Regions from separate parts of the Streptomyces sp. NPDC001492 genome, predicted to be linked through region 1. Evidence: predicted binding sites of a transcription regulator. Region 1 holds the regulator's gene; the other holds the start of a gene.
What was found. The regulator HspR, encoded in region 1, represses chaperone genes until heat shock. The targets are predictions, from matches to a motif close to TTGAGNNNNNNNNNCTCAA.
Positions count from the first base shown of each region.

Region 2: a site for HspR is predicted at 6,049-6,067, ahead of lon (endopeptidase La). Genes of this name have one in related genera too.

Region 1 is NZ_JBSFHW010000001.1:166,091-181,952, forward strand. It holds gene ACWC1K_RS00920 (FG-GAP and VCBS repeat-containing protein) at 1-936, opposite strand, end outside; gene ACWC1K_RS00925 (FG-GAP and VCBS repeat-containing protein) at 1,146-2,549, opposite strand; gene ACWC1K_RS00930 (FG-GAP repeat domain-containing protein) at 2,665-3,933, opposite strand; gene ACWC1K_RS00935 (antibiotic biosynthesis monooxygenase family protein) at 4,056-4,382, shown strand; gene ACWC1K_RS00940 ((Fe-S)-binding protein) at 4,459-6,741, opposite strand; gene ACWC1K_RS00945 (MraY family glycosyltransferase) at 6,961-7,995, shown strand; gene dnaK (molecular chaperone DnaK) at 8,090-9,931, shown strand; gene grpE (nucleotide exchange factor GrpE) at 9,928-10,587, shown strand; gene dnaJ (molecular chaperone DnaJ) at 10,621-11,811, shown strand; gene ACWC1K_RS00965 (heat shock protein transcriptional repressor HspR) at 11,817-12,263, shown strand; gene ACWC1K_RS00970 (PA14 domain-containing protein) at 12,339-14,726, opposite strand; gene ACWC1K_RS00975 (sugar ABC transporter substrate-binding protein) at 15,022-15,862, shown strand, end outside.
Region 2 is NZ_JBSFHW010000021.1:19,583-35,444, reverse strand. It holds gene cseB (two-component system response regulator CseB) at 1-595, shown strand, start outside; gene ACWC1K_RS25645 (sensor histidine kinase) at 622-1,854, shown strand; gene ACWC1K_RS25640 (MarR family winged helix-turn-helix transcriptional regulator) at 1,984-2,475, opposite strand; gene ACWC1K_RS25635 (lysozyme) at 2,712-3,536, shown strand; gene lon (endopeptidase La) at 3,612-6,026, opposite strand; gene ACWC1K_RS25625 (rhomboid-like protein) at 6,308-7,075, opposite strand; gene ACWC1K_RS25620 (hypothetical protein) at 7,223-7,639, opposite strand; gene ACWC1K_RS25615 (hypothetical protein) at 7,636-8,010, opposite strand; gene ACWC1K_RS25610 (ATP-binding protein) at 8,095-11,541, opposite strand; gene ACWC1K_RS25605 (spermidine synthase) at 11,742-12,419, shown strand; gene ACWC1K_RS25600 (response regulator transcription factor) at 12,552-13,289, shown strand; gene ACWC1K_RS25595 (HAMP domain-containing sensor histidine kinase) at 13,286-14,392, shown strand; gene ACWC1K_RS25590 (multifunctional oxoglutarate decarboxylase/oxoglutarate dehydrogenase thiamine pyrophosphate-binding subunit/dihydrolipoyllysine-residue succinyltransferase subunit) at 14,685-15,862, shown strand, end outside.

The sequences.
Region 1 (15,862 bases):
GGAGTCCGGGATCGTCGTGCCGTCGCTGGTGGTGGTGTCCCAGTAGGCGCCGCTGACGATGTCGCCGTAGCCGTCGGCGTTGATGTCGCCGATCGCGGTGATCACACCGGGCTTGAGGGCCTGGGCGGAGGCGACGCTCAGGCCGCTCGCGGTGCCGGGAATGTAGTAGTTGCGGTTCCAGCCGTAGTCGGTCTGGGTCTCGTAGCCGTCGACGACCAGGTCCGTGCGCTGGTCGCCGTTGACGTCACCGGCGGTGAGGTTGAGCGGGCCGTTCGCGTCGCCGCCCGACTGGATGGGCGGCTTGATGGTGTAGCGGCCGCCCGGGGTGCCGGAGGTGGTGAAGCCGCCCTTGTAGACGTAGAGGGTGGAGGCGGAGCTGCCGACGGCCAGATCGGCCTTGCCGTCGCCGTCGAAGTCGCCGGCGGCGAGGTTCTTGCCCCAGTAGTCGTGGCTGGAGGGGGCCGGGTCGGCGATGCCGGTGCCCTTGCCGGTGATGCCCGAGGCCGAGCCCCACAGGATCACCAGGCCGCCGCCGTCGGTGTCGCTGCCGACGTCCTCGCCGGGCGAGCCGACCGCGAGGTCGTCGTAGCCGTCGCCGTTGAAGTCGGCGTACGCGGTCTCCGAGCCGAAGGCGTCGCCGGCCTCGGCGGTGCCGGGGTTGCCCGTGGTGTTCTGGCTGATCGTGGAGCGCTTGGCGGAGGAGACGCCGGTGGCGGTGCCGTAGAGGACGACCACCTGTCCGGCGGTCTTGTGCCCGCTGACGTAGGCGCCGGCGGCCGAGAAGGCCACGTCGCCGATCCCGTCGCCGTTGAAGTCGGCCTGCGGGACGTGGGTGGAGTCCGCGGCCGTGGCGTTCACGGCCGAGAACGTGAGCAGACCGCCCGTGAGAGCGACGGCGGTGGCCGTCGCGAGGGCGAGTCGCAGAGGCTTGTGCATGCGGGTCTTCTCCTGCGGCATGCGGGGATGCCTGGCGGGCATCCGCAGTCGGTGGGGTGCGCCGGCCCGTGTTCGCCGGGAGTTGTCCTCGCGTTCATGGGCCGGTCGGCGATCAGGAGACCCGCATCGGGCCGTAAGGGTTGTACGTGTGTTCGGTAAATTTTTGAGGCTGCTGTGATCGGTGTGGTTCGGGGGCTGAACGAGGGCGGTCAGTCGGCGAGTACGGCCCCGAAGTACCCGCGTGAGCCCAGGCCCAGGCCGCTCACGGTGAGCGTGGTCGAGCCCGTGCCCGTCGGGCCGGACGAGGTGCCGGGGAAGAAGTGCAGACGGCCGATCTCCGGTGCGGCGGCGACCAGTTCGGGGCGGCCGTCGCGGTTGTAGTCGCGCAGCAGCACCGAGGCGCCGAACCAGGAGTCGCTCTCGTCGGCCGGGCGCTGGAAGCCGGACGTCGTGTAGTCGATCTGGCGGGAGTTCGCGCCGGTGAGACCGGAGGCGCCGCCGCGCAGGACGGTGACGGCACCGGAGCGCCAGACCTCGCGGCCGAGCGTCTCGTTCGGGACGCCCACCGCGAGGTCCGGGTAGCCGTCGCCGTCGGTGTCGCCGGCCGAGACGTCGTAGCCGAAGTAGTCCCCGGACTCGCGGACGCCGGGCACGCCCGCGGTGTCCTGGCTGAGCGACTTCACGGCGCCGAAGCCGGTGGCGGTGCCCTTGAGGACGTGGACTGCGCCGCCCTTGCCGGACCGGGAGACACCGAGCGCCAGGTCGCCGTAGCCGTCCTTGTCGAAGTCGGCGATCACCGCGCTGGAACCGACGAGCTCGGAGGAGGCGGGCAGGCCGTACTTCTTGGGCGGCCTGACCGGGCCGCTCGTGCCGCCGCGGTAGAACCAGACGCGGTTGCTGTCGGTGTCCGCGTCGTAGCCGACGACCGCGAAGTCGGCCGTGCCGTCCTTGGTGACCTTGCCGGAGACGACCAGCTCGGGGTTGATGTCCTCGCCGTCGATCGGGTCGAGGTTGGTGGCGGTGCCGCGCGAGCCGGACTCGGTGAACGGGCCGCGCAGGTACCAGACGTACTCGTCCCCGGCCGCGACCACGTCCGGCTTGCCGTCGGCGTTGAAGTCGCCGACCGCGACGTCCTTGGCGAACAGGTCGTCGCCGCCCGGCGCGGTGTAGGAAGTCCCCTTCGTCAGGCCGGCCCCGGAGCCCCACAGCACGGTGAACATGCCGTAGCGGGAGCCCGCCTTCTCACCGGGTGCGGTGGCGATGACGTCCGCGTACCCGTCCTTGTTGAGATCGGCCGTGGTGACCTTCGCGCCGAAGAAGTCCCTGGCCTCCGCGGCGCCCTCGACGCCCGGGCTGTTCTGCGTGACGACCGTGCGCCTGGTGAGGTCCAGCCCCTTCGAGGTGCCCCACACGACGACGACCGCGCCCGCCTCCGACTTTCCGCCCACGGTGGCGGTGCGGTCGCCGAGGACGAGGTCGCGATAACCGTCGCCGTTGAAGTCGTCCGCGTACTTCGCGGCCGCGGCGCCGGCGGGGGCGGCCAGGGCGAGGGGGGTCAGACCGCCGGCGAGCAGGGCGGCGGCCAGGAGGGCGACGTGGGTACGGCGGCTCAAGGGGGCTCCAAGGGTCGTGGCGATCCCGGAATCGCATGGGGTCGCGATGAGGAGACTCCCGGCAAGGGCGCTGAGTTGTAGGGGAGTTCGGTGAACTTCCGGTGCCGCTGTGACGTCAGTTGTCCGCCAGGAACTCCGAGGTCGAGAAGGTGACCGTGGGCTTCGCCGTCACGAGCCCCTTCTTCACGCCGGGATGGACGGCGACGGTGTCCTTCGTCTCGCCCAGGTACGTCCGCAGCGCGAGGTCCGCCCGCCCGTCGCCGTCGAAGTCGCCCACCGCCAGGACCCCTGTCGTCCCCCGGGCCGATGGCTCCACGGTCACCGTGCCTGCCGTGGACAAGCCCGTCGTACGGCCTCGGAACACCCGGACCCCCGACCCGCTGGAGACGAGGTCGCTCAGGCCGTCGCCGTCGAAGTCGGCGGCGTCGAGCAGGGAGCCGGGGGAGTGGAGGACGGCGCGGGTGGCGGTCGGGAGGTCGTAGCGCAGCAACGTTTCGTCCAGGGTGCCGACCGCCGCGTCGAGGGCGGCGCCCCTGCCGAAGCGGCCGAGCGCGACATCGAGGCCCTCGGGCAGGACGGTGCCGGTGCGGGTGGGGCCGGCGGGACCGCCGAGGACGACGGACGCCTTGCTCTCGCCCTCCGCCGCACGGACCACCAGGTCGTCGTAGCCGTCGCGGTTGACGTCGGCCGCGGGGCCCGTGGGGACCTCGCCCGGTGACGGGACGGGGGCGCCGGCCGCGCGCGGGGTGCCCTTGCGGGTGAACGGGCCGCGCAGATAGCTCAGTTGCTCCCCGGACGCGTGCAGGACCAGGTCCTGGGCGCCGTCGCCGTCGAAGTCGCCGCACACCGGCTGGTCGGGCCAGTCGTTGCCGAAGCGGGCGGCGGCGGGGACGGTGAGCTTGACGGCGCGGGTCAGGCCGCCGGGGGCGCCGAAGAGGACCTGGAGGGGGACCGGGGGGCGGCCCTGGCCGTCGTAGGGCGGGTCGGTCGAGACGATCAGGTCGGTGAAGCCGTCCTTGTCGAGGTCGCAGCTCGCCTCCGCGTCGAAGACCGCGGGGAGCCGGCCTTTCGTACGGGCCGCGTACCTGGCGGGGCTGAGCAACTGCCGTGCCCCCGGGGTGAGTCCGCGCGCGCTGCCGTAGACGACGCCGATGCCCGCGTCGTCGGCGTGGCTGTGGGCCTTGACGAGCGTGTCGAGGACGAGGTCACGGTGGCCGTCGCCGTTGAAGTCGTCGGGGGTCCTGCTGCCCTTGCCGCGGGGTATCGGCAGCTTGGCCGGGGCGTCCGCGACCCGGACGGGGGTGGGGCGGGCGGCTCCGGCGTCCCCGCCGGGGCCGCAGGCGGCGAGCAGAAGGCTGCCGCAGAGGGCCGCCGCCGTACACATTCCGCCTCTGGGCACGCGCACCGTCCACCTCGTCAGCACCGTCGACAACGCCTCGGTAATGATGCACATGTTCGGGGTGGGGCGACAGTCGCGCGGAGCGGGTCGGGGTTCAAGATGGAGGCATGAGCGTAGTCAAGATCAATGTACTGACCGTGCCCGCCGAGCAGCGCGAGGTGCTGGAGAAGCGGTTCGCCTCGCGGGCCCACGCCGTGGAGAACTCGGACGGGTTCGAGTGGTTCGAGCTGCTGCGGCCGGTCGAGGGGACCGACCAGTACCTCGTGTACACGCGGTGGCGTGACGAGGCGTCCTTCCAGGCGTGGATGGAGGGGCCGATGAAGTCCGCCCACCAGGGCGGCGGCGAGGGGGCCGAGCGCCCGAAGCCGGCGGCCTCCGGCTCGACCCTGTGGTCCTTCGACGTCGTGCAGTCGGCGGGGCCCAAGGGGGCGTAGGCGTTCCGCTGTGGCAGACACGACGGCGCCCCCTGTCCTTGTGCGGACAGGGGGCGCCGTCGTGTCGCCTGGCGGACTACTTCACCGGCTCCGGCTCCGGAGCGGTTTCCGTCTCCTCCTCGCCGGCCGGGTCGACCGGGGTCTTGACGGACTCCAGGAGCAGCTGGGCGACGTCGACCACCTGGATCGACTCCTTCGCCTTGCCGTCGTTCTTCTTGCCGTTCACCGAGTCCGTGAGCATGACCAGGCAGAACGGGCAGGCCGTCGAGACGATGTCCGGGTTGAGCGAGAGAGCTTCGTCGACGCGCTCGTTGTTGATGCGCTTGCCGATCCGCTCCTCCATCCACATCCGCGCGCCACCGGCGCCGCAGCAGAAGCCGCGCTCCTTGTGGCGGTGCATCTCCTCGTTCCTGAGGCCCGGGACGTTGGCGATGATCTCGCGCGGGGGCGTGTAGATCTTGTTGTGGCGGCCCAGGTAGCAGGGGTCGTGGTAGGTGATGATGCCCTCGACCGGGGTGACCGGGACCAGCTTGCCCTCGTCGACGAGGTGCTGGAGCAGCTGGGTGTGGTGGATGACCTCGTAGTCGCCGCCGAGCTGCGGGTACTCGTTGCCGATGGTGTTGAGGCAGTGCGGGCAGGTGGCGACGATCTTCTTGGCCGACCTGGGCTTGGCGGACTCGGGGACCACCTTGCCGTCGTCGTCGAGCTCCTCGCCGAACGCCATGTTCAGGGCCATGACGTTCTCCATGCCGAGCTCCTGGAACAGGGGCTCGTTGCCCAGGCGGCGGGCGGAGTCGCCGGTGCACTTCTCGTCGCCGCCCATGATCGCGAACTTGACGCCCGCGATGTGGAGGAGTTCGGCGAAGGCCTTGGTGGTCTTCTTCGCGCGGTCTTCCAGGGAGCCCGCGCAGCCGACCCAGTACAGGTACTCGACCTCGGTGAGGTCCTCGATGTCCTGGCCGACGACCGGGACCTCGAACTCGACCTCCTTGAGCCACTCCAGGCGCTGCTTCTTGGCCAGGCCCCAGGGGTTGCCCTTCTTCTCCAGGTTCTTGAGCATCGTGCCCGCCTCGGACGGGAACGCGGACTCGATCATCACCTGGTAGCGGCGCATGTCGACGATGTGGTCGATGTGCTCGATGTCCACCGGGCACTGCTCGACGCAGGCGCCGCAGGTGGTGCAGGACCACAGGACGTCCGGGTCGATGACGCCGTTCTCCTCGGCGGTGCCGATCAGCGGGCGCTCGGCCTCCGCGAGCGCGGCGGCCGGGACGTCCTTGAGCTGCTCCTCGGAGGCCTTCTCCTCGCCCTCCATGCTCTTGCCGCCGCCGGCCAGCAGGTAGGGCGCCTTGGCGTGCGCGTGGTCGCGCAGCGACATGATCAGCAGCTTGGGGGAGAGGGGCTTGCCCGTGTTCCAGGCGGGGCACTGCGACTGGCAGCGGCCGCACTCGGTGCAGGTGGAGAAGTCCAGCAGGCCCTTCCAGGAGAACTGCTCGACCTGGGAGACGCCGAAGACGTCGTCGTCACCGGGGTCGGTGAAGTCGATCGGCTTGCCGCCCGAGGTCATCGGCTGCAGGGCGCCGAGCGCGGTGGAGCCGTCGGCGTTGCGCTTGAACCAGATGTTCGGGAAGGCCAGGAAGCGGTGCCAGGCCACACCCATGTTGGTGTTCAGCGAGACCACGATCATCCAGATGAACGAGGTGCTGATCTTGATCATCGCGACCAGGTAGACCAGGTTCTGCAGCGTGCTGACGCCCAGCCCCTTGAAGGCCACCACCAGCGGGTACGACGCGAAGTACGACGCCTCGTAGCCGTCCACGTGGTGGATCGCGCCCTCCAGGCCGCGCAGCACGTAGATGGCGAGACCGATGGTGAGGATGACGTACTCGACGAAGTACGCCTGGCCCGACTTGGAGCCCGCGAAGCGGGACTTGCGGCCGGGGCGGGAGGGCAGGTTCGACAGGCGGATCGCGATCAGTACGAGGATGCCGAGGACCGTCATCACGCCGATGAACTCGGTGTACATCTCCAGCGGCAGCCAGTCGCCGACGACCGGCAGCGTCCAGTCGGCCTGGAAGAGCTGCCCGAAGGCCTGCGCCAGGGTCGGCGGCAGGGTCAGGAAGCCGACCGCCACGAACCAGTGGGCGAAGCCCACGATGCCCCAGCGGTTCATCCGCGTGTGGCCGAGGAACTCCCTGACAAGAGTCACGCTGCGCGCGTACGGGTTGTCGGTCCGGGTGCCGACGGGCACCGGCTGGCCCAGTTTGAAGTACCGGACGAACTGACCGATGGCGCGGGCGAGCAGCGCAACGCCGACCACGGTCAGGACCAGCGACACGATGATCGCGGCGAGTTGCATTTGGGGGCTCCTCGGGACTGCGAGGGTCATTACTAAGCGGTAACTTATGTAGTCCGCTTGAGAGTACCCCCATCATCCGTCGCACTGTAGTCGGGCGTGCGGTGATCTGCGTCGCTGAGGGTTGCCTTAAGGGTCCGCGAACAGGCCTGCTGCCGGGCTTGTGACGATGCGATCGTGTTATTCATGCCAAATTGGTACATTTGCGCCTAACTTAGACCCGTGCTATACGGGATCGCCGCCGCCACCACCGCCCTGCTGCTCGCCGCCGTGCTCACCGCACTGCTGCGGGTGCCCGCGCTGCGCCTCGGGATCGTCGAGCGGAGACGGCAGCGGCAGCGGCCCGTGCCGCTGCTCGGCGGTACGGCCGTGGTGCTCGCCACCTGCGCGGTGGCGGTGGCCATGGACCGCACCGGCGTCGCGCCCCTGGGTGCCGGGGTGGGGCGGCTGCTGGTCGCGGGCGGTGCCGTCGCCCTGCTCGGGCTCGTCGCGGACATCGGGCGGGTCAAGGCGCGGGTCCTCGTGGCCGGTACGGCCGTGGCCGCGGCCGGTGTCGTGCCGTACGAGGAGACCGGGGTGCCGGTCGGGCTGCTCGCCGTCGCGTGGATCGTCTTCGTCGCCGTCGGGTTCAAGGCGCTCGACCATGCGGACGCGCTCGCGGGGACCGTCGGGGTGCTCACCGCCTTCGGGGTGGGGGCCTGTGCGGCGGCCGAGCTGATGGACGGGCTCGCGGTGCTGCTGAGCGTGCTGGCCGCCGCGCTGACCGGGTTCCTCATGCACAACTGGCCGCCCGCGCGCGTGGGGCTCGGCGCCTGCGGTTCGCTGTTCACGGGGTTCCTGCTCGCCGCGTCGGCGGTGTTCACCCGGGCGGGCTACGGGCTCGCCCCCAGTGCGGGAGTGCTGTTCTCGCTCACCGCCCTGGCGAGCGCCGACGTGCTCCTCGTGGTCCTGTCCCGGCGGCTGGCCGGGCGGCCGCTGCTGCGCGGCGGACCCGACCATGTCGCCCACCGGCTGCGGCGGTTGGGGCTGACCCCGCAGGGGGCGACCGTGCTGCCCGGAATCGGGGCCTTCGCCGGGGTGTTCGTCGGGGTGCTCATGCACATCGGGTGGACCGCGCTGTCCGCCGTCTACTGGGTGGGGGCGGTGGCGCTCGTCGTCGTCCTCATGCTCCTTCGGGTGCCTGTGTACGGGCTCCGACGGCCCGTGCCCACGCAAGCGACGCAGGTCAGCGGCCCGTTGCGTGTAAGGAACGGATAAGAGTTGAGTCGGGCCGACTCAGGTCTGTTGACCCATCGCCGGGTGTCGTGCACACTTGAGTCCGTTCCACTCAAGTCAGCTGGAGGAATTCACCATGGCACGTGCGGTCGGCATCGACCTGGGCACGACTAACTCCGTCGTCAGCGTTCTGGAGGGCGGCGAGCCCACCGTCATCACCAACGCCGAGGGTGCCAGGACCACGCCGTCCGTCGTCGCCTTCGCGAAGAACGGTGAGGTGCTCGTCGGCGAGGTCGCCAAGCGCCAGGCGGTCACGAACGTGGACCGGACCATCCGTTCCGTGAAGCGCCACATGGGCACGGACTGGAAGATCGAGCTCGACGGGAAGCCCTTCAACCCGCAGCAGATCTCCGCGTTCATCCTGCAGAAGCTGAAGCGGGACGCCGAGGCCTACCTGGGCGAGAAGGTGACCGACGCGGTCATCACCGTCCCGGCCTACTTCAACGACTCCGAGCGCCAGGCGACGAAGGAGGCCGGCGAGATCGCCGGTCTGAACGTCCTGCGCATCGTGAACGAGCCGACCGCGGCCGCGCTCGCGTACGGCCTCGACAAGGACGACCAGACGATCCTCGTCTTCGACCTCGGTGGCGGCACCTTCGACGTGTCCCTCCTGGAGATCGGTGACGGCGTCGTCGAGGTGAAGGCCACCAACGGCGACAACCACCTCGGTGGTGACGACTGGGACCAGCGCATCGTCGACTACCTGGTCAAGCAGTTCGCCGGCGGTCACGGCGTGGACCTCGGCAAGGACAAGATGGCCCTGCAGCGTCTGCGCGAGGCTGCCGAGAAGGCCAAGATCGAGCTGTCCTCGTCCACCGAGACCTCGATCAACCTGCCCTACATCACGGCGTCCGCCGAGGGCCCGCTGCACCTGGACGAGAAGCTCACCCGGGCCCAGTTCCAGCAGCTGACGGCCGACCTGCTGGAGCGCTGCAAGACGCCGTTCCACAACGTCATCAAGGACGCCGGCATCTCCATCAACGAGATCGACCACGTCGTCCTCGTCGGTGGCTCCACCCGTATGCCCGCCGTCGCCGAGCTCGTCCGCGAGCTGACCAGCGGCAAGGACGCCAACAAGGGCGTCAACCCGGACGAGGTCGTCGCCATCGGCGCCGCCCTGCAGGCCGGTGTCCTCAAGGGTGAGGTCAAGGACGTCCTGCTCCTCGACGTGACCCCGCTGTCCCTCGGCATCGAGACCAAGGGCGGCATCATGACGAAGCTCATCGAGCGGAACACGACGATCCCGACCAAGCGGTCCGAGATCTTCACCACCGCCGAGGACAACCAGCCCTCCGTGCAGATCCAGGTCTACCAGGGCGAGCGCGAGATCGCGGCGTACAACAAGAAGCTCGGGATGTTCGAGCTGACCGGTCTGCCGCCGGCCCCGCGCGGTGTCCCGCAGATCGAGGTCGCCTTCGACATCGACGCCAACGGCATCATGCACGTGACCGCGAAGGACCTGGGCACGGGCAAGGAGCAGAAGATGACCGTCACCGGCGGCTCCTCGCTGCCGAAGGACGAGGTCGACCGGATGCGCCAGGAGGCCGAGAAGTACGCGGAGGAGGACCACGCCCGCCGCGAGGCCGCCGAGACCCGCAACCAGGGCGAGCAGCTCGTCTACCAGACGGAGAAGTTCCTCAAGGACAACGAGGACAAGGTCCCCGGCGAGATCAAGACCGAGGTCGAGGCCTCCGTCGAGGAGCTGAAGACCGCGCTCAAGGGCGAGGACACCGCCGAGATCCGCACCGCCACCGAGAAGGTCGCGGCCGTCTCGCAGAAGCTGGGCCAGGCCATGTACGCCGACGCCCAGGCCTCGCAGGCCGCCGGCGGTGCCGCGGGCGCCGAGGCCCCGAAGGCCGACGACGACGTGGTGGACGCCGAGATCGTGGACGACGAGCGCAAGGACGGTGCCGCGTGACGGAGGAGACCCCGGGCTTCGACGAGAAGCCCGACGTCCCCTCCGGCGCCACCCCCGACGACGCCGAGCCGCAGGCCGCCTCCCCCTCCTCGGGGGAGGGGGCGGCCCCGGCCGGGGACGCAAGTGCACAGATCGCCGGTCTGACGGCCCAGCTGGACCAGGTGCGCAAGGCGCTCGAAGAGCGCACCACCGACCTCCAGCGGCTCCAGGCCGAGTTCCAGAACTACCGCCGCCGGGTCGAGCGGGACCGGATCACGGTCAAGGAGATCGCCGTCGCGAACCTCCTGACCGAGCTCCTGCCCGTGATCGACGACATCGGCCGCGCGCGGGACCACGGCGAACTCGTCGGCGGATTCAAGTCCGTCGCGGAGTCGCTGGAGACCGTGGCGGCGAAGATGGGACTGCAGGCGTTCGGCAAGGAGGGCGAGCCCTTCGACCCGACGATCCACGAGGCCCTGATGCACTCGTACGCGCCGGACGTCACGGAGACGACCTGCGTGGCGATTCTGCAGCCCGGGTATCGCATCGGCGAGCGCACCATCCGCCCCGCGCGGGTGGCCGTCGCCGAACCGCAGCCCGGCGCCCAGACCGTCAAGGCCGAAGAAGCGACCGAGGCGGCCGACGACAAGGAGAGCGGTGGCCCGGACGAGGGCTGAGCTTGAACCGATGAGAAAGGAGGGGCGTCGAGGATGAGCACCAAGGACTTCATCGAGAAGGACTACTACAAGGTCCTCGGCGTCCCCAAGGACGCCACCGAGGCCGAGATCAAGAAGGCCTACCGGAAGCTGGCCCGCGAGAACCACCCGGACGCCAACAAGGGCAACGCCAAGGCCGAGGAGCGCTTCAAGGAGATCTCCGAGGCCAACGACATACTCGGCGACCCCAAGAAGCGCAAGGAGTACGACGAGGCACGCGCCCTCTTCGGCAACGGCGCCCTCTTTGATAGGGGGGGTCGCCCCGGGCCGGGCGGCGCAGGCGGCTCCTTCAACTTCGACCTGGGCGACCTCTTCGGAGGCGGCGCCCAGGGCGGGGGTTCCGGAGGCTTCGGCGGCGGAATCGGTGACGTCTTCGGGGGCCTGTTCAACCGGGGCAGCTCCGGTACGACCCGGGTGCAGCCCAGGCGCGGCCAGGACATCGACACCGAGGTCAGCCTCAGCTTCACCGAGGCGATCGAGGGGGCGACGGTCCCGCTGCGCATGTCCTCGCAGGCGCCCTGCAAGGCCTGCTCGGGCACCGGCGACGCCAACGGCAACCCGCGGGTGTGCCCGACGTGCGTCGGCACCGGCCAGGTCGCGCGGGGTTCCGGCGGCGGCTTCTCGCTCACCGACCCCTGCCCGGACTGCAAGGGCCGCGGCCTGATCGCGGAGAACCCCTGCGAGGTCTGCAAGGGCTCGGGGCGTGCCAAGTCCTCGCGCACCATGCAGGTCCGCATCCCGGCCGGGGTGTCGGACGGCCAGCGCATCCGGCTGCGCGGCAAGGGCGCACCGGGCGAGCGCGGCGGCCCCGCGGGCGACCTGTACGTCACGGTGCATGTCGACGCGCACCCCGTGTTCGGCCGCAAGGACGACAATCTCACCGTCACCGTCCCCGTGACGTTCGCGGAGGCGGCGCTCGGCGGCGAGGTCAGGGTCCCCACCCTGGGCGGCCCGCCCGTCACCCTGAAGCTGCCGCCCGGCACGCCCAACGGCCGCACCATGCGCGCCCGCGGCAAGGGCGCGGTCCGCAAGGACGGCACCCGCGGCGACCTCCTGGTCACCGTCGAGGTGAGTGTCCCGGCGGACCTGACGGGGAAGGCTCGTGACGCACTCGAGGCGTATCGCGAGGCGACCGCGGGCGAGGACCCGCGGGCGGAGCTGTTCAAGGCCGCGAAGGGAGCATGACCAAGATGGACGGCCGTCGACGCAACCCGTACGAGCTGACCGAGGAAACCCCGGTCTACGTCATCTCGGTGGCGGCCCAGCTCTCCGGCCTGCACCCGCAGACCCTGCGCCAGTACGACCGCCTCGGCCTGGTCTCGCCCGACCGCACCCCCGGCCGCGGCCGCCGCTACTCGGCCCGTGACATCGAACTGCTGCGCACCGTCCAGCAGTTGTCGCAGGACGAGGGCATCAACCTGGCGGGCATCAAGCGCATCATCGAACTGGAGAACCAGGTCGCCGCGCTCCAGCAGCGGGTCGCCGAACTCCAGGCGGCGGTCGAGGGCGCCGCCGCGGCCATGCAGCAGCGCGAGGCGGCGGTGCACGCGTCGTACCGCCGCGATCTGGTCCCGTACCAGGAGGTCCAGCAGACCAGCGCGCTGGTGGTGTGGCGGCCGAAGGGGCGCCAGGACTGAGCAGATGAGAAGGGGCCCGGAGGTTCGCTGAGAACCTCCGGGCCCCTTCTCATGTCACGGTCCGGGCGGGCAGGGTCAGTTCTCCCAGATGCCGTACGCGGCCGACCGTGTGTCCGCCTCCGCGCCCGAGGCGTCCAGACGGATCACGCGGTAGTAGTACAGGCTCAGCGCGTCCTCGTGGACCGTGGTGTCCATGTAGAACGTGGCGTCGCCCGTCGTGCCCTCGGACAGGGTGACATAGGCGGACGTGGCCGGGTCCCAGCGCTCCACGCGGTAGGAGGCGTACTGGGAGCAGTCACCGAGGCCGTTGCTCTCGTTGCAGCCGACGTACAGCTCCGGGTAGTTGTCCCCACGGACCTCCGTGCCCGTCCAGCCCGGCGGCCGGGTGTCGGGCAGGGTGACCGTGATGTCGGCCGTGTGCCAGAAGTCCGGCCCCTCGTCCCAGAGGGCGTCCACGGCGGCCACCCGGTAGACGTGCGCCGCGCCGTCCGGCACGGTCGGGCAGAGGATCTCGGTCTCGGCGAGCGACTGCCCCCTCCAGCAGTTCCGCTTCCAGACGGTCTCGCCGGTCTCCGGGTCGGTGGTGCCCTGCCACACGTAGTACGTGAAGACGTCGTCGTCGGCGGGCGGGGTCCAGGACAGGCGTACGCCGAGCGGGACCTGTTCGGCGGTCAGGTTCTGCACCGGGTCAGGACGCTTGGTGTCCGGGGTCGTCTCGGTGGCCGCCGGACCGGGCCGGGAGGCGTGTCCGTACGGGTCGACGGTGACGACCCGGTACTCGTACCTCGTTTCGGAGGCGCCGGAGACGTCCTCGCAGCTGCCGCGCAGCACCTGGCGGCCGGCGTAGGACGGGGCGTCGTCGCTCGCCCACCACCAGCTCACCGAGGGAACCGTGCCGTCGGGCCCGCACCTGTCCACGACGGTCGTCTCGCCGGTCACCGGGTCGGTCCGCTCGATCCGGTAGGTGAGCAGCGGGGCGGTGTCGTGGGTCCACGGGTCGGCGCTCGCCCAGGAGACGTACACGCCCTTGGCGGAGCGGGTCGCGGTGGTCTGGTACGGGGCGATCGCCTCCGGCCGGTCCGCCATGCGCAGGGCGACCTCCACCGGTGCGGAGGCGTTGCCCTTGGCGTCCTGGGTGCGGACCGCGTACCGGTAGGAGTCGGCGGCGGCGAGCAGCTGGCGCGGCACGACATCGGTCACCGTGGTGGTGCCCGAGGCGCCGGGCAGCGCGTCGCGCCAGCCGCCGGACGCCGGGTCGTACTGGAGGAGTTCGTACCGCGCGGCCCCGTCGACGGCGGACCACACCAGGTGCGGGACGCCGGCGCGGTACTCGACCCGGGCGTCGGCGGCGGTCGCCGGCGGGGTCATGTCGAACGTGGTGAACGTGGTGGCCGCCGAGTACACGGACCAGTTCCCGACGGCGTCCCTGGCCCGGCCCCGATAGGTGACCTTGCTGCCGTCGGCGCGCTGACCGGTGTCGCAGGTCGCGCCCTTGGTGCCGGTGTAGACGGTGGACCAGGCATGGGTGGCCGGGTCGAGCCGCTGGAGCTCGTACAGCGCGATGTCGGCCGCGTTCTGCGCGGTGGTGACCAGCTCCGGGCCCGCGTAGGGCTGGTCGGCCGGGCAGACGTCCATCTCGACGAACGGCGCGGCGGGCGGCGTCTTGTCGACGGTGGTGACGGGCTGGTCGGCGCTGCCGGTGGAGGTGTTGCCTGCCTTGTCGTAGGCGCGGACCTCGTAGGAGTACGTCGCGCCGGTCGGGGGCGGGGCGTCGGTGTACGAGGTGCCCGTGGTCGTGGTCAGCCGTGTCCAGGTGCTGCTGCCCTTGAGCCGGCGGTAGACCTTGTACCCGGCGAGGTCCATCTCCTTGTTCTTCGCCCAGGAGACCTTGGCCTTGCGGGTCGTGGTGTCGTACGACACCGACGCCCCGGTCGGGGTGAGGGGCCTCACCTTGTCGACGTCGGCGGAGGTGCGCGGCTTGTAGGCGAAGGAGACGTTCGCCGTGCCCGTCCAGTTGACGTAGTCGACGCGCAGGGTGTGCCGGCCGGAGGGAATCGTGATGTCGACGGTCTTCTTCACCGTCGTGGACACGTTCTTCCAGAGGTCGACCTTGCGTACGCCGTCCAGGTAGACGCGGATGCCGTCCTGGGCGGCGACCGGCAGGGCGAAGGGGCCGCCCGAGCCGAAGTCCCTCGTCACCGTCCAGCGGACGCCGAAGTTGTCCCTCGGCAGACCGGAGGCCGGGGCGCCGGTCCCCCAGTTCTGGTCGATCGCCCCGTCGCAGTCCGTCTTCTTCGGGGTGCCGGAGAACGACGTGTTCGCGAAGAACTGCCGCGTGTAGACGGGCGAGGCGCAGGTGGTCGCGGCGGTGGCCGGAGCGGCCGTCGCGGAGAGCAGACCGGCCGCGGTGGCGAGCACGACGGCGGTCGTGGCCGCGGCGGTCGTGGGTCTGGCTGGGTTCATTCGGTCCTCTGGTCGGGATGGGAACGGCTGATGCAGGCTGCCGTGATCACGACTCGTGAGGAATCACGTTGGTTGTACGGATCTTTGCCTGCCGATTGCCTGCGGTTGCATGGAGAGTCCGTAAAGAACCTTTGGAGGCGTTTCCGTCAGGTCTTTACACGGTCGGCGGAGTGTTGCGTTGCGCACTCGTTAAGTAGTTGCGCTTGACGCCTGGGGGCCGCTCCGCGTTGTCTTTTCAGTCACCTGGGTCGCACGTTGCGCCCGCGTCCGGAAGACACCAGAAGTGAGCTCCTCCATGCGTTCCACGCGTCGTACCGCCCTCGTTGTGGCAGCGTCCACGATGACTCTGTCGCTCTCCGCCTGCGGCGTGCTGAACGTGTCGGGGGACAGCAGCTCGGCGAGTCCCACGAAGGGCAACGACGTCACCGTCGGGCTGCTGCTGCCGGAGACGGCCAACACGCGGTACGAGGACTTCGACTACCCCATCATCAAGAAGCAGGTCGCCTCGCTCACCAAGCAGCTGGGCAAGGTCGACTACCAGAACGCCGGGCAGAACGCGGCCAAGCAGGCGGCCCAGATGCAGAAGATGATCGACAACAAGGTCGACATCATCCTGCTGGACGCCGTGGACTCGCACGCCATCGCCGGTGAGGTGAAGAAGGCGAAGGACGCCGGTATCCCGGTCATCGCCTACGACCGGCTGGCCGAGGGCCCGATCGACGCGTACATCTCCTTCGACAACGAACTCGTGGGCGAGGTCCAGGGCCGCACCCTGCTGGAGGCGCTGGGCAGCGGGGTCGACACGTCCGACAAGATCGTCATGATGAACGGCTCGCCCACCGACCCGAACGCCAAGCAGTTCAAGGCGGGCGCCCTGTCCGAGCTCAACGGCAAGGTGACGATCGCCAAGTCGTACGACACCACGGACTGGGACCCGAAGAACGCCCAGGCCAACATGAAGGCGGCCATCGAGGCGATGGGCAAGAACAACATCGCCGCCGTCTACTCCGCCAACGACGGCATGGCCGGCGGCATCGTCAAGGCCCTGGAGGACGCCGGTGTCACCAAGCTGCCGCCGCTCACCGGGCAGGACGCGGAACTCGCGGCCGTGCAGCGGATCGTCTCGGGCGAGCAGT
Region 2 (15,862 bases), on a different contig from region 1:
CTACGCGGTCCGCGCCGCCGCCGACGGGACGAGCGGGCTCGCCCTGTTCCGGGAGCAGGCGCCGGACGTGGCGGTCCTGGACATCATGCTGCCCGGCCTCAACGGGGTGAGCCTCGCGGGCCGTATCCGCGAGGAGTCGCGGGTGCCGGTGCTGCTGATCTCGGCCCGCAACGATCCCGTGGACGTGGTGATGGGCCTGGAGGCCGGCGCCGACGACTACGTCACCAAGCCGTTCGACGGGCTGGTGCTGGCCGCCCGGATCCGGGCCCTGCTGCGGCGCGCCGCGCCCGCCGAGCGGCGGCCGGACAGCACCCCGCTCGTCTTCGGCGACGTGGCCTTCGACCCGCAGACCCTGGACGTGTGCCGGGCGGGGAAGCCGCTCGCCCTCACCACCACGGAGCTGAAGCTGCTGCAGATGTTCGCCGCGGCGCCCGGCACGGTGCTCACCCGGGACCTGCTGCTGGAGAAGGTGTGGGACTACGCCTGGTCCGGCGACACCCGGGTGGTGGACGTCCACATACGGCGGCTGCGCTGCAAGATCGGCCGTGACCGCATCGAGACGGTGCGCGGCTTCGGCTACAAGCTGCGCCCGTAGTGGCCCGGCACATCGGTACGGCTCCCATGAACATACGGCTGAACATCGGCACGAAGGTGGCCCTGGCCGTCGCCGCGGCGGCCGTCTGCGTCGCGAGCGCGGTCGGGCTGCTCGTCCACCGCATCACCGCCGCCAACCAGCTGACCACGGCCCGCTCCGACATGGACCGGCGGCTGATGACCGCCGTCTACGACCAGGCGGCCGGCCGCAAGTCGGAGGCCCGGCTCGACCCGCCGGACCTGCCCGCGCCCGTGGCGAGGGCGGTGCGCCGGGGCGTCCGCGTCACCTACCTCCAGGACGGCCCCGATCCGGTGCTGTGGGCGGCGACCCGCATCTCCGACCGGACCGTGCTCGCGCTGTCGCGTCCTTACGGCTGTGAGGCCGACGAACTGGCCGCGCTGGACCGGACGCTGGTCACCACGGGCGCGGCGGCCACCGTGGTCGTGTCCCTGGCCGGTCTGGCCCTCGGTGTGCGGATGGGCCGCCGGGCCACGGCCGCCGCCCGCACGGCCGGACGCATCGCCCACGGCGACCTGGACGCCCGTATCGGCCCTCAGGGGCGGGACGAGATCGCCTGGCTGGCGGCATCCGTGAACACCATGGCGGACGCGCTCGGCGCCCGGCTGGAGGCCGAGCGACGGGTGACCGCCGACATCGCGCACGAACTGCGCACACCGGTTGCCGCCATGGTGACGGCGACCGGCCTGCTGCCGGCCCATCCGGCCACCGACCTGGTCGCGGGCGGGGTGCACAAGCTGCGCGGGCTGGTCGAGGACGTTCTGGAGGTTGCCCGCCTCGACGCCCAGGTGGCCTGTGTGGAGACCGAAGCCCGCCAGGTCAGCGCCATGGCCCGGCGCGCGGTCGCCGGACTGGAGGGGGTGGAGGTGCGGATCGTCGCGGACACGCTCGTGGAGACCGATCCGCGGCGCGTGGAGCGGATCCTCACCAACCTGGTCACCAACGCACTGCGGCACGGCGCCCCACCGGTGACGGTCGACGTGGACACGGACCACGACGGAGCGATCGTCCGGGTCCGCGATCACGGCCCCGGCTTCCCGCCCGACCTGCTGAGCGTCCTCACCGCCTCCGGCCCGCAGCGCTTCCGCACCGGCTCCGGGTCGGCGGGAACAGGCCTGGGCCTGACGATCGCCTCCGGCCAGACCCGCCTGCTCGGCGCCTGTCTCACCTTCCGCAACCATCCCGAGGGGGGCGCGGAGGCCACCCTGCGCCTCAGCGGGGGCGGCCCCGCCGACGCCTGAAGGGCGGCCGGGTGACCCGACCCGGACACGGGCCCGGACACCATCGCCACCGGCCAGACCCGCCTGCTCGGCGCCCGTCTCACCTTCCACAAACCACCCCGACGGGGCGGCCGGACGACCGGCGTCCGTCTACTTCTCCATGCCCCGGTTCAACTCCCCCAGCAGCCGCGCCAGTTCCGCCACCTCGCGCCGGTCCCAGTGGGCCAGCTGGCTGACGTACCGGGCTCGCCGGGCGTCCCGGACCCTGCTCACCCGGCGGTGCCCCTCCTCGGTGAGGTGGACCAGCCAGGCCCGTCCGTCCGCCGGGTCGGGCTCGCGGGCGACGAGGCCCAGGTCCTCCAGGGCGCGCAGCTGCCGGGACATGGTGGCCTTGCCCACGCCGATATAGGCGGCGAGCTCGGTGGCGCGCAGGCGGTCGTGCTCGTCGAGGCGTACCAGCAGACCGTACGCGGCGGACTCCAGGTCGGGGTGGACCTCGCGGGCCATCTCGCCCTGGCTGGCCCGGGCGCGCCGCAGCAGAACCGTCAACTCGCGTTCCAGGGACAGGTACTCCGGGTCGGCGCCGCTCGGTGCCGTCCGGTCCGAGAGCCGGCGCTCGTCCCCGTTTCCACCTTCGTGCACGTCAGCCCCTGCCTCGGTTTTCCCGATCCTGAAAGTTTCCGCCAGACCCCGTCGTTGCCGCAGCTCCTCAAGTATTTCGCAGGGCTAGACCAACGGCAGACTCCGGGCCCCCTTCCCACCCGCTCTTGTGCGTGCGTAGCTTCCTTACCAGGAACTGGCCGGCATGCCCACGCCAGCAGCACATCGGCACCTCAGCGCTTCCCCACCGAGCATCACCGAGCCCTCGGAGGCACGCTATGCCCGTGCACAGATCCGGATCGGTCCGCCCCCGGCGCCTCTTCCTCGCCGGGTTCCTGCTCGCCGCCCTCTCCCTCGCCCTGCCCTTCGCCGTCCCGGCCTCCGCCGCTGACGGACCCGCCCGCGGCTCCGCCCACATGGGCATGGGCGTCCTCGCCCACGACGGGCGGAAGGGCACCCCCGCCCCCACCGCCGTCACCCAGACGGAGGGCGTCGACGTCTCCGCCCACCAGGGCAACGTCGCCTGGTCGACCCTGTGGAGCAGCGGGGTCAAGTGGGCGTACACGAAGGCGACCGAAGGCACGTACTACACGAACCCGTACTTCGCCCAGCAGTACAACGGCTCGTACAACGTGGGCATGATCCGCGGCGCGTACCACTTCGCCACCCCCGACACCACCAGCGGCGCCACCCAGGCGAACTACTTCGTCGACCACGGCGGCGGCTGGTCCAAGGACGGCAAGACCCTCCCCGGCACCCTCGACATCGAGTGGAACCCGTACGGCGCCGAGTGCTACGGCAAGTCGGCGAGCGCGATGGTCAGCTGGATCGCCGACTTCCTGAACACGTACAAGGCGCGTACGGGACGGGATGCCGTGATCTACACGGCGACGAGCTGGTGGAGCGCCTGCACGGGGAACTACGGCGGCTTCGCGTCGGCCAATCCGTTGTGGATCGCGCGGTATGCGTCCGACGTGGGGACGCTGCCGGCGGGGTGGAGCTACTACACGATGTGGCAGTACACCTCGTCCGGCCCGACTGTCGGCGACCATGACAAGTTCAACGGGGCGCTGGACCGGGTCGTCGCCCTCGCCAACGGCTGATCCTCCCCGTGCACACTCGGCGAAGGCCCGAGCCTCCCTCACGGGACCCGGGCCTTCCCTATCCGATGGCGTCCGTCACGCCGCCACCGGAACCTCCGGCTTCGCGTCGCTCGTGGCGGGCGCGAGGGCCAGCTCCAGGACCTGGCGGACGTCGGTCACGGCGTGGACGTCCAGCTTGTCCAGCACCTCCGCCGGGACGTCGTCCAGGTCGGCTTCGTTGCGCTTCGGGATGATCACCGTGGTGACGCCCGCCCGGTGCGCGGCGAGCAGCTTCTGCTTCACACCGCCGATGGGCAGGACACGGCCGGTCAGCGAGACCTCGCCGGTCATCGCCACGTCCGTGCGGACCAGGCGGCCGGAGAGGAGGGACGCCAGGGCCGTCGTCATCGTGACGCCCGCGCTCGGGCCGTCCTTCGGGACCGCGCCCGCCGGGAAGTGGATGTGCACTCCACGGTCCTTCAGGTCCGCGACCGGCAGCTCCAGCTCGGCGCCGTGGCTGCGCAGGAAGCTCAGCGCGATCTGCGCCGACTCCTTCATCACGTCACCCAGCTGACCGGTGAGGGTCAGCCCCGCCGCACCCGTCTCCGGGTCGGCCAGGGACGCCTCCACGTAGAGGACGTCGCCGCCCGCTCCCGTGACCGCGAGACCGGTCGCCACGCCCGGGACCGCCGTACGGCGCTCCGCCGGGTCCTGGGCGGACTCGGGCACGTGGTGCGGCCGTCCGATCAGGTCGCGCAGGTCGCCGTCCGTGATGGTGAACGGCAGCTCCCGGTTGCCCAGTTCGTGCTGCGCCGCGACCTTGCGGAGCAGCCTGGCGATCGAGCGCTCCAGGGTGCGGACGCCCGCCTCGCGGGTGTACTCGCCGGCCAGCTTGCGCAGCGCGCCCTCGTCGATGGTGACCTCGTCCGGCTGCAGTCCCGCGCGCTCCAGCTGACGCGGCAGCAGGTGGTCGCGGGCGATGACGACCTTCTCGTCCTCGGTGTAGCCGTCGAGCCGGACCAGCTCCATACGGTCGAGCAGGGCCTCCGGGATGGCCTCCAGGACGTTCGCCGTGGCGAGGAAGACGACGTCGCTCAGGTCGAGTTCGACCTCCAGGTAGTGGTCGCGGAAGGTGTGGTTCTGCGCCGGGTCCAGGACCTCCAGGAGGGCGGCCGCGGGGTCGCCGCGGAAGTCCGAGCCCACCTTGTCGATCTCGTCGAGCAGGACGACCGGGTTCATCGAACCGGCCTCCTTGATGGCGCGGACGACACGGCCGGGCAGGGCACCGACGTACGTACGGCGGTGGCCGCGGATCTCCGCCTCGTCACGGACGCCGCCGAGCGCGACGCGGACGAACTTGCGGCCCATGGCGTGCGCGACGGACTCGCCGAGCGAGGTCTTGCCGACGCCGGGCGGGCCGACGAGGGCCAGTACGGCACCGCCGCGGCGGCCGCCCACGACGCCGAGGCCGCGCTCGCTGCGGCGCTTGCGCACCGCCAGGTACTCGGTGATGCGCTCCTTCACGTCCTCCAGGCCGGCGTGCTCGGCGTCGAGGATCGCCTTGGCGCCCTGGATGTCGTACGCGTCCTCGGTGCGTTCGTTCCAGGGGAGTTCGAGGACGGTGTCGAGCCAGGTGCGGATCCAGGAGCCCTCCGGGGACTGGTCGGAGGACCGCTCCAGCTTGTCGACCTCCTTGAGGGCGGCTTCCCGCACCTTCTCGGGCAGGTCGGCGGCCTCCACCCGGGCGCGGTAGTCGTCGGACTCCTCGCCCTCCTGCTCGCCGTTGAGCTCGCGCAGTTCCTTGCGTACGGCTTCCAGCTGGCGGCGGAGCAGGAACTCCCGCTGCTGCTTGTCGACGCCCTCCTGGACGTCCTTGGCGATGGTCTCGGCGACGTCCTGCTCGGCGAGGTGGTCGCGCAGGTGCTGGGTGGCCAGCTTGAGGCGGGCGACCGGGTCGGCGGTCTCCAGGAGCTCGATCTTCTGATCGGTGGTCAGGAAGGGCGAGTAGCCGGAGTTGTCGGCGAGCGCGGAGACGTCGTCGATGGCCTGGACACGGTCGACGACCTGCCAGGCGCCGCGCTTGCGCAGCCAGGCGGTGGCAAGGGCCTTGTACTCCTTGACCAGCTCGGTGACCTGGCCGGGCAGCGGCTCGGGCACGCTCTCGTCGATCCTGGTCCCCTCGACCCACAGCGCCGCACCCGGCCCGGTGGTGCCGGCGCCGATCTTCACGCGGCCGCGGCCGCGGATCAGGGCGCCCGGGTCACCGTCGGCGAGCCGGCCGACCTGCTCGACGGTGCCGAGCACACCGGTGCCCGGGTATGTGCCGTCGATGCGTGGCACCAGCAGGACCTTGGGCTTTCCCGGCTCGGAGCGGGCGGCGGCCTGGGCGGCCTCCACCGCGGCGCGTACGTCGGCGTCGTTCAGGTCCAGCGGAACCACCATGCCGGGCAGCACGACCTCGTCGTCGAGCGGCAGCACGGGCAGGGTGAGCGGTGTGGACGTCGATGCCATGATCTACCCTCCGGCAGTCAAGTTGAGTTATGCCGACTCAATGCATGGCGCTCCGCTAATGTTCCCGAGGCCCCGTTCGCTGTCAGCGATCACGGCGGTGAGGTGCGCGTCTGCTGGGGGCTGCCGCCCCCGGGCCCCCGCCTCTTCGGCCTGAACGGCCTCGTCCTCAAACGCCGGACGGGCTGAAACACCCGACGCCGGACGAGTGAAAAGCCCAACGCGGGACGGGCTGAAAAGCCCAACGCCCAGCGAGGTGAAAAGAATCCGCGGCCGAGCGGCAGTCAGGCCGTGGCCGTGCGGTACCAGCGGCGGATCATGGGCCAGGTCGCGATGCCTATGGCCAGGGAGATGAGGTGGCCCCAGTTGGTCATGGGGTCCGTGAACTCGATGAGGTCCTCGACCAGCATGCCGCCGAACAGGACCAGCACCGGCCAGCGCAGCCAGGGCGTGAGCAGCCCGGCCAGGGCTCCGACACTGGCGGCGACGCCGAAGCTGATGCCGTAGTCGAAGCGGTGCAGTGAGCTGTCGGGGAGGTGGCCGACGAGAACGGCCAGGCCGATGGGGACCTCGGTCGCGAGGGTGGCCAGGACATGGCCCAGCAGGAAGACGACGGCGGTGCGCGCCCCGCCTATCCGCCGCTCCAGCGCCGTCAGGACGAGCAGGAAGCAGATCACGTACGGCGAGGCGAGCCCGCCCGCGATCCACAGCGCGCTGGCGAGCAGCACCAGCACGGGCGTCTGCACGAGGTGTGCGACGTCCGTGCTGGATGCCTGGAGCAGGGTGTCGACGAGAGACGGGGCGGCGTACGTGGTGATCAGTGTGGTGAGCGCCAGGACCACCGCGTAGGCGAAGGTGAACGGCGTACCGGTGGGGGTCGGCAGGAGGCGCCAGGGGCGCGGGGTGCGGGCCGCGGGGAGGGGCACCTGCACGGTCGGCCCGGCGGCGACGGTGGCCGCGCCGCGCTGACGCGGCATACCGTCGAGGAGTTCGGACACGTCGGGAAGGGGCGCGACCGATGGTTCGTTCTCGGCCGTCGCGATGGGTTCCACGTTGCGGCGCTCCTTCCGTTGCGCCCCACCCTTCGCAACCACAGGGGCCCCTGTCTGTGACCGACGCCACGCGAGAGGCGATTCACAGCAACCTCTCATGCTTTTCCTGCGTCAGAGGGCAGCCCCCGCGTCCCGTTCCGGGCTTGTTCACGGCCTCAGCAGGTGGACCTCCCTCGCGTGCGCGGCCTGTGTCGCCGGGTCCCAGTCGCCGGTGCAGTAGATGGACGCCTCGCTGATGGCGCCGTCGCGGACGTCGGCGCGCATCAGTTCCCTGCAGTACCAGGTGCCTCCCTGCTCGTCCTCCCACTGCTCCTCGAACTCGAGGACGAGTCCGGTGGGCGTGGCGTCGACGCGGTGGCGCGGCACGGTGCCGAGGAAGGGGTGACTGCGGCGGCGGGCGGCGACGAGTTCCTCGCGGCCGGCGGCCTGCAGCCGCCACTGGGGAACGGTCAGGTCGAGGAAGACGTCGTCCGTGAACAGCCCGTCCGGGGCCGTGTTGGTCTCCAGGAACCGGACGAAGAGATCGGCGAGTTCCTTCACGCGGGTGTCGGTGCCGGTCGTCATGACTGCGCTCCCGCGAGGTTGCGGCCGACGACCTCCATCGTGCGGTTCAGCTCGGCAGTGGGGCTGAACTCGACGATCTCGGTGCCGGCGAAGATCAGCGGGAGGTGGCCGGGGGCGCCGTAGTAGGCGTCGCCGGCGTGGAAGACCTCGTCGTGGTCGGCGTACCGGAACACGATCTTGCCGGAGACGACCTGGCCCCAGTGCGGGCACTGGCAGCGGTCCTCGGGCAGGCCCCGGAAGAGCGGGGCGGGGTCCATGTCCTGCTTCATCGACTCGTACGCGACGGTGTACGGGCCGAGCTGGGCGTAGCGTCCTTCGATGACGGGCTCGTCGACCTTGAGTTCGGCCTCGGCCTTGGCGGTGCGTGGCATGGTGTCCTGCCTTCCCTGGGTGTGCCGGCTCGGGTACTTCACCCAGGGGGCGTGAGATCGGACGGCACGGTGTGGGGCGGGGCCTCACAGCCGCCACTCGGGCGTGTGTTCCGGCTGGTAGACGCAGAGGGTGCCGGTGTGCAGGGCGGTTTCGAGATGCCGGCCGAGTTCGGGGTGGGCGGCGGCGATGCGCCGTACGGCGGCCCGGATGCGGGCGGTGACGGTGGTGCGGGCGCGCTCGGCGTCCGATCCGGTACGGCGGACCCGGCCCCCGATGCCGTACGCGGCCGCGAGCTGCCCGACCAGGGCGTCCCGCTCGACGGCGATCCGCTCCGAACGGCCGGCGTCCCCGGCCTCGTCGGCGTCCCGGGCCTCCTCCTCCAGCTCCCGCAGCCTGCGCCGGTATGCGGCCCGTGCGGTGGCGTCGACCACCTCGCCGGTGTCGCCCTGCGGATGCAGTCCCTCGACGTGCTCCCCCCTGCCGCCCGGTGCCGCCAGCTCGACCGCGGGCACGGGCGTGCCGGGACGCGCGAGCAGGACGGCGATGTCGTTCAGCCCCTTGCTGTCGGGCAGGCGTATGGCGTGACCGGCGTAGCGGAGGTGCCACAGGGGGCCTTCGCGCTGGAAGAGGGCGGAGCCGGAGGTGTCGGACGGGGTGTCGGCCTGCTGCCCGCTGTCCCGCTGCCTGCCGGTCGTCTCACCCGCTATGCGTTCCGTCAGCGCGACCGCGCCCGCCGCCGCGGCCGCCCGCAGTGCCCTCTCGCGGTGCTCGCGGGCGCGGTCCGCATCGCCCATGGCCGCTGCCAGCAGCGCCAGATGGCGGTCGACCGGGCCGCGTACCGCCGCGCCGATGCCCTCCACGGCGAACAGGCCGGCGTACGGGGCGAGGAGGTCGTAGAGGACGGGCGCGCAGGGGTGGGAGCCCACGGCGGCGACCGTCTCCGCGGCCTGCGCCAGCATCGGCAGCCACTCGCTGTCCCGGGGCGCACCGCCGAGCCGGGGTGCGACGGCCGACAGACGGCGCGCGGCCTCGTCGAACCGTCCGAACTGTGCCGCCACGAGTGCGAGGCTGACGCGGGGCCAGAGCATCGGGGAGCGTTCCAGCATGGTCGCCTCCGCCCGCACCCGCTCCAGGCCGGCCGCGTCGCCGGTCTCGGCGTACAGGCACCAGCGCTGGGTTACGGCGAGCATGGCGGCGTTGGCGCTGCCGGCCCTGCGGCCCAGGTCCTCGACCTCGTCGAGCGCGGCGGCGCAGTCCTCGTACCGGCCCTCCATCAGGGCCCGCGCCCCCTGCCACAGGGGCACGTACCAGGCGTACAGGGGTCGCCGCAGCGGTCGTACGGCGTTCTCGTACGCCACCGCCTCCGCGTCGGCCCCGGCGAAGTCGCCGGTCTCCATCAGCGCGACCAACCGCAGCCGCCGGCCGAGGAGTTCGAGCACGGGGTCGCGCAGGTCGCGGGCGGTGGTCACGATCCGCGTGGACCAGTCGAGCCGGTCGCGGCAGTGGCCGGGGCCGGGCCGGGCGTCGCACAGCGCGGCCAGGGCCGGGCCGAGGGCCGCCGGATCACCGGCCTCTCGTGCGGTGCGGACGGCCTCCTCGGCGAGGGCGATGCGGTGCTTCTCCGGTTCCACCAGCCCGGCGGCGAGCGAGAGCCGTGCGGTGACGGCGGCGCGCAGGGCCGCGTATGCGGGCTCGGCGGCGAGCGCGGCGCGGGCCTCGGTCAGCAGGTCGAGCTGCTCACGGTCCTCCAGGTCGACCTCGAACCCGACGGGCCCGGTCCCGAGCCCCAGCGCGGCCCTGGCCAGCAGATCGGCCCGACCGGCCTCCCGCGCCAACCCGGCGGCCCTGAGCAGCGCGGCCCGCGCGGCCTCCCGCTCCCCGGCCCCGAGCCGCGCGGAGCCCAGGCCGAGAAGGGCTTCCACAAGCTCGACGCGGTCCCCCTGCCCGGTGCCGCGCTCCTCGTCACCACCACGCCCGGACCCGCGACCGCCCCCACCGCCATCCGCCCCGACTTCCCCGCCCCCCTCGACACGACCCCCCGAAGCCCTCCCCGACCCACGACCACCCCCCGGAGTCACAGCCCCTCTGCCACCACCACCGGCCCAGCCAGACCCGCGACCGCCCCCACCGCCATCCGCCCCGACTTCCCCGCCCCCCTCGACACGACCCCCCGAAGCCCTCCCCGACCCACGACCACCCCCCGGAGTCACAGCCCCCCTCCCACCACCACCGGCCCCGACAGCACCCCCGTCCCACACCTCCACCGCCCGCTCGTACCACCGGGCCGCATCCTCGAACGCGAACAGGGCCTCCGCGCGGGCCGCTGCCTCGCGGGCGTATCTCGCTGCTTCCGCGGCCTGTTCGGGGCCGGAGAGCAGGAGGTGGTGGGCCACTTCCGCCGGGCCGGTGTCGCGGCCGCGGCGGGCGTATCCGGCGAGGACCTCGGCGGCCGTCCGGTGCAGGTCGGCGCGTTCGGCCGGGGCGAGGGTGTCATGGACCGCGTCCCGGAGCAGGTCGTGCCGGAAGGCGCCCCGGTCGGCCCCGGCCTCGCCCAGCAGCCCGGCCCCGGCGGCCTCCCCCAGCAGTGTGCGCAGCTCGCCCAGCGGCACCTCCGCGGCCTCGGCGAGCACATCGAGCCGGAACCGGGTGCCGAGGACGGCTGCCACCTCCAGCACGCGCGCGGCCCGCGGGGTCAGGTCGTCCATCCGGTCCCGTACGGCGGCCCTGATGGCGACCGAGGGGACACCGGGGCCGCCCCCGTCCCCGGGCGGCGCGGCGCCCCAACTCCCGGCCCGCAGCAGCTCGGTGACGAAGAACGCGTCCCCGCCCGTCCGCCGTACCAGCGCACGCACCACATCCGCCTCCGGTGCGGCCCCCGTCACCGCCTCGACCAACACCGCCACGTCCCGCTCCTGCAAGGGCCCGAGCCCCAACGCCCGCCCCCGCCGCAGCAGTTGAGCCCGGGCCCATCCGTCGTCCCCCCAAGCCGCATCCTCGTCCCGAGCCGTCGCCAGCAGCAGGACCGGGCAGCTGCGGGCCGCGTCCGCGGTCTCCAGCAGCAGCCGCAGCGAGGAGGCGTCGGCGGCGTGCACGTCGTCCAGCACCAGGAGCAGCGGGCGGCGGCGCGCGGCGGTGGCCAGGAGTTCGGAGACATCGCCCGCCAGCCGCAGCCGTGCGGTCTCCGGGTCCGCACCGCGCAGGGCGCCGCCCGCCGCGGCCGAGACCAGCGCCCGCAGCGGCGGCGACGCGGCCACCAGCCGTCCACAGGCCACATCCTCCGCGACCAGTTCCCGCAGCAGCCGCGACCAGGGCCGGAAGGCCCGCCCGGCGGTCTCCGGCGGACACCAGGTCCACAGGACGCGAAAGGCACCGGCGTGCGCCGTGACCTCCTCGGCGGTACGGGTCTTGCCCGCGCCGGCGGGCCCGGTGAGGGTGACGAGCCCTCCCCGGCCGGACGCGGCGCGCTCCAAGGCCCCCCGGAGCTCACCGAGCACGTCCTCGCGTCCCACGAACGGGTAATTCGCGGCCATGCAGCCACCCCGCACTTCTCGCAGGCCCCGGCTTCACCGGCGCCCCGAAGGGGCGAGGGGCCGTGACATCAGCGGCTCCGCCGCGGAGCGCTCTGCTTCGAGCGTAGGCCCGCCCCGCAGCAGGCGCGAGGCGCGCGACGCCTCGCGGCGCCCCCGGTAATTCCCCTGGCCGTCAACCCGAGTTCGTGGAGGATGGGGCCATGACCGCTACCTACGACACCCCTGTGGTCCTGGACCGTCGCGAGGGCCCGTACGGCGAGGTCGTGCTCCGCCGGCACGGCGAGTTGCTCCAGATCATCGCCAACGGCTGCTTTCTGATGGACACCTCGGACGGCCGCTCGGAGCGGCTCCTCGTGGACGCAGCGCTCAACGCCCTGGGCCCCCGCGGGGCGCCGGACGTGCTGATCGGAGGCCTCGGTGTCGGATTCTCGCTCGCGCATGCGGCGGCCGACCCCCGCTGGGGCGCGATCACGGTCGTGGAGCGCGAGCGCGCGATCATCGACTGGCACCTGAACGGCCCCCTCGCCGCCCTGTCGGCCCAGGCCGTCGCCGATCCGCGTACACGGATCGTGGAGACCGATCTGATCGAGTACGTCCATGAGACATCCGCCACTTATGACGCCCTGTGCCTGGACATCGACAACGGCCCCGACTGGACCGTCACCGAGGGCAACGACGATCTCTACTCACCCGTCGGACTGACAAGCTGCGCAAGGGTGTTGAAGCCGGGCGGGGTGCTGGTGGTGTGGTCCGCGCAGCCCTCTCCGGATTTCGAAGAAACCTTGCGGAATGCCGGGTTCCAACAGGTGCGTACCGAAGAGATCCCGGTTGCCCGTGGCGTTCCCGACGTTGTGCACATCGCCCTCCGACCTGGATAGCCGTGGGACGGTGACTCCCCGTACTCTGCTTCTCTGGCGCAGATCATTCAAGCGTCAATCGCAAGCATGCGCAGGCATGAGCCAGGTAACGGATCACCCCACGGATTCCGGAAAGCAACTCAGGGGCGGGCGATGGAGCAGACCCACACATCCCACAACGGCACGACGGCGACCCCGGGCGCGCAACGCAGGGTCCTGGTGGTCGAGGACGACGCGACCATCGTCGACGCCATCGCGGCCCGCCTGCGCGCAGAGGGTTTCCTCGTGCAGACCGCGGGCGACGGCCCGGCGGCCGTCGACACCGCCGAGGCCTGGCAGCCCGACCTGCTGATCCTCGACATCATGCTGCCCGGCTTCGACGGCCTGGAGGTCTGCCGCCGTGTGCAGGCCCAGCGCCCGGTGCCGGTGCTGATGCTGACCGCGCGCGACGACGAGACCGACATGCTGGTCGGGCTCGGCGTCGGCGCCGACGACTACATGACCAAGCCCTTCTCCATGCGGGAGCTGGCCGCACGCGTGCATGTGCTGCTGCGCCGGGTGGAGCGGGCCGCACTGGCCGCCGCGACGCCCAGAAGCGGCATCCTGCGCCTGGGCGAGCTGGAGATCGACCACGCCCAGCGGCGGGTGCGTGTGCACTCCGAGGACGTGCATCTGACGCCCACCGAGTTCGACCTGCTGGTGTGCCTCGCGAACACCCCGCGCGCGGTGCTCTCCCGTGAGCAGCTCCTGGCCGAGGTGTGGGACTGGGCGGACGCCTCCGGCACCCGCACGGTCGACAGCCACATCAAGGCGCTGCGCCGGAAGATCGGCGCCGAGCGGATCCGCACGGTGCACGGCGTGGGCTACGCGCTGGAGACCCCGACGCCATGAGCGGCGATCCGGCCGGCCGGAGAAGCCCCGGGGAGCCCTGGGGCGGCGTGAGTCCGTTCTCGATCAAGACGAAGCTGGGCGCCCTCGTCGTCATCGCGGTCCTCATCACCACCGGGCTGATGATGATCGCCATGCGCACGGCGACCGAGCTGCGCTTCATCACGGTCTTCTCGATGATCGCCACACTGCTCATTACGCAGTTCGTGGCCCATTCGCTCACCGCGCCACTGGACGACATGAACGCGGTCGCCAAGGCCATCTCGCACGGCGACTACACCCGCAGGGTGCGCGAGAACCGCCGTGACGAACTCGGCGACCTGGCGCAGACGATCAACCGCATGGCCGACGACCTGGAGGCCCAGGACCGCCAGCGCAAGGAGCTGGTGGCGAACGTCTCGCACGAGCTGCGCACACCCATCGCGGGCCTGAGGGCGGTGCTGGAGAACATCGTCGACGGTGTCTCCCCTGCCGACCCGGAGACCATGCGTACGGCCCTGAAGCAGACCGAGCGGCTCGGCCGGCTGGTGGAGACGCTGCTGGACCTGTCCCGGCTGGACAACGGCGTCGTACCGCTGCGCCGGCGGCGCTTCGAGGTCTGGCCGTACCTCTCGGGTGTGCTGAAGGAGGCCAACATGGCCGTGCCCGCGCGCGCGGGCATCGCCTCCGGCTCCGGCAGCCACACCCGCACGGACGTCCATCTGCACCTCGACGTGTCCCCGCCGGAGCTGACGGCGCACGCGGACCCCGAGCGGATCCACCAGGTAGTGGCAAATCTCATCGACAACGCGGTCAAGCACAGCCCGCCGCACGGCCGTGTGACCGTGAAGGCACGGCGCGGGACGCTGCCGGAGTCGCTGGAGCTGGAGGTGCTGGACGAGGGCCCCGGCATTCCGCGCTCGGAGTGGCACCGGGTCTTCGAGCGGTTCAACCGCGGCGGCGCGGGCGCCTCCAACGGGCAGGGCGGCGACGGCGGTACGGGGCTGGGCCTCGCGATCGCCCGCTGGGCCGTCGACCTGCACGGTGGCGGGATCGGAGTGGCCGAATCCGAGCGGGGCTGCCGGATTCTCGTCACCCTCCCGGGAGAGACATCCGTTCAAAGTTGACGTAAAGTCCGAGCCGGAGCCTCAAGATCCACCGGGGTCCGCACGGACGGACACGTGTGATCAGGCACCCGCCCTGCGCGCTGAGCGTGCAGGGCTCGCGTCGGCGTATCCCGCCACCCCCGCTCCGTACCGGAACCGCGTTTGTTTCCCGCCATTTCCCGGCCCGAAACGCGGTTTCCGATGTGACTTACACGACGATGAACCTGCCCGGCCTGACCTTCTGGGTCTTGGGGGCGTAGCCTTTATTCCCGCTGTCCATCACCTTGTGAAGCGGAAGAGGGCGGTTGCCGCCGTGTCGCCACAGTCCCCCAGTAACTCGAGCATCTCGACCGACGCAGACCAAGCGGGCAAGAACCCCGCTGCGGCGTTCGGCCCCAACGAGTGGCTCGTCGACGAGATCTATCAGCAGTACCTCCAGGACCCGAATTCGGTAGACCGAGCCTGGTGGGACTTCTTCGCCGACTACAAGCCGGGCGCGGCTGCCGCCTCGGCCCCGGCGGGTACTGCGGCCGCGGGGGCCGCAGAGACCACCACCCCGGCACCCGCCCCGGCGGCGCAGGCCCCGGCCGCCCCCGCGGCTCCCGCGCCGGCCCCCGAGGCCCCGAAGCCCGCGGCCGCCGCTCCGGCGCCCGCCCCCGCGAAGCCGGCCGCCGCGGCTCCCGCCCCGGCTCCGGCGAAGCCCGCCGCCAAGGCCGCGCCCGCGACCGGAGCCGCCGACGGCCCCGAGCTGGTGCCCCTGCGCGGTCCCGCCGCCGCCGTCGCGAAGAACATGAACGCCTCCCTGGAGCTGCCCACGGCCACGTCCGTGCGCGCGGTCCCGGTGAAGCTGCTGTTCGACAACCGCATCGTCATCAACAACCACCTCAAGCGCGCCCGGGGCGGGAAGATCTCCTTCACGCACCTGATCGGCTACGCGATGGTGCAGGCCATCAAGACGATGCCGTCGATGAACTGGCACTACGCGGAGAAGGACGGGAAGCCCACCCTCGTCAAGCCGCCGCACGTCAACTTCGGCCTCGCCATCGACCTGGTGAAGCCCAACGGCGACCGCCAGCTGGTCGTCGCGGGCATCAAGAAGGCCGAGACGCTGAACTTCTTCGAGTTCTGGCAGGCCTACGAGGACATCGTCCGCCGCGCCCGTGACGGCAAGCTGACGATGGACGACTTCACCGGCGTCACGGTCTCCCTGACCAACCCCGGCGGCCTCGGCACCGTCCACTCGGTCCCGCGTCTGATGCCCGGTCAGTCGGTCATCATGGGCGTCGGTTCCATGGACTACCCGGCGGAGTTCCAGGGCACCAGCCAGGACACCCTGAACAAGCTCGGCATCTCGAAGGTCATGACGCTCACGTCGACCTACGACCACCGGGTCATCCAGGGCGCCGCCTCCGGCGAGTTCCTGCGGATCGTCGCGAACCTCCTGCTCGGCGAGAACGGCTTCTACGACGAGATCTTCGAGGCCCTGCGCAT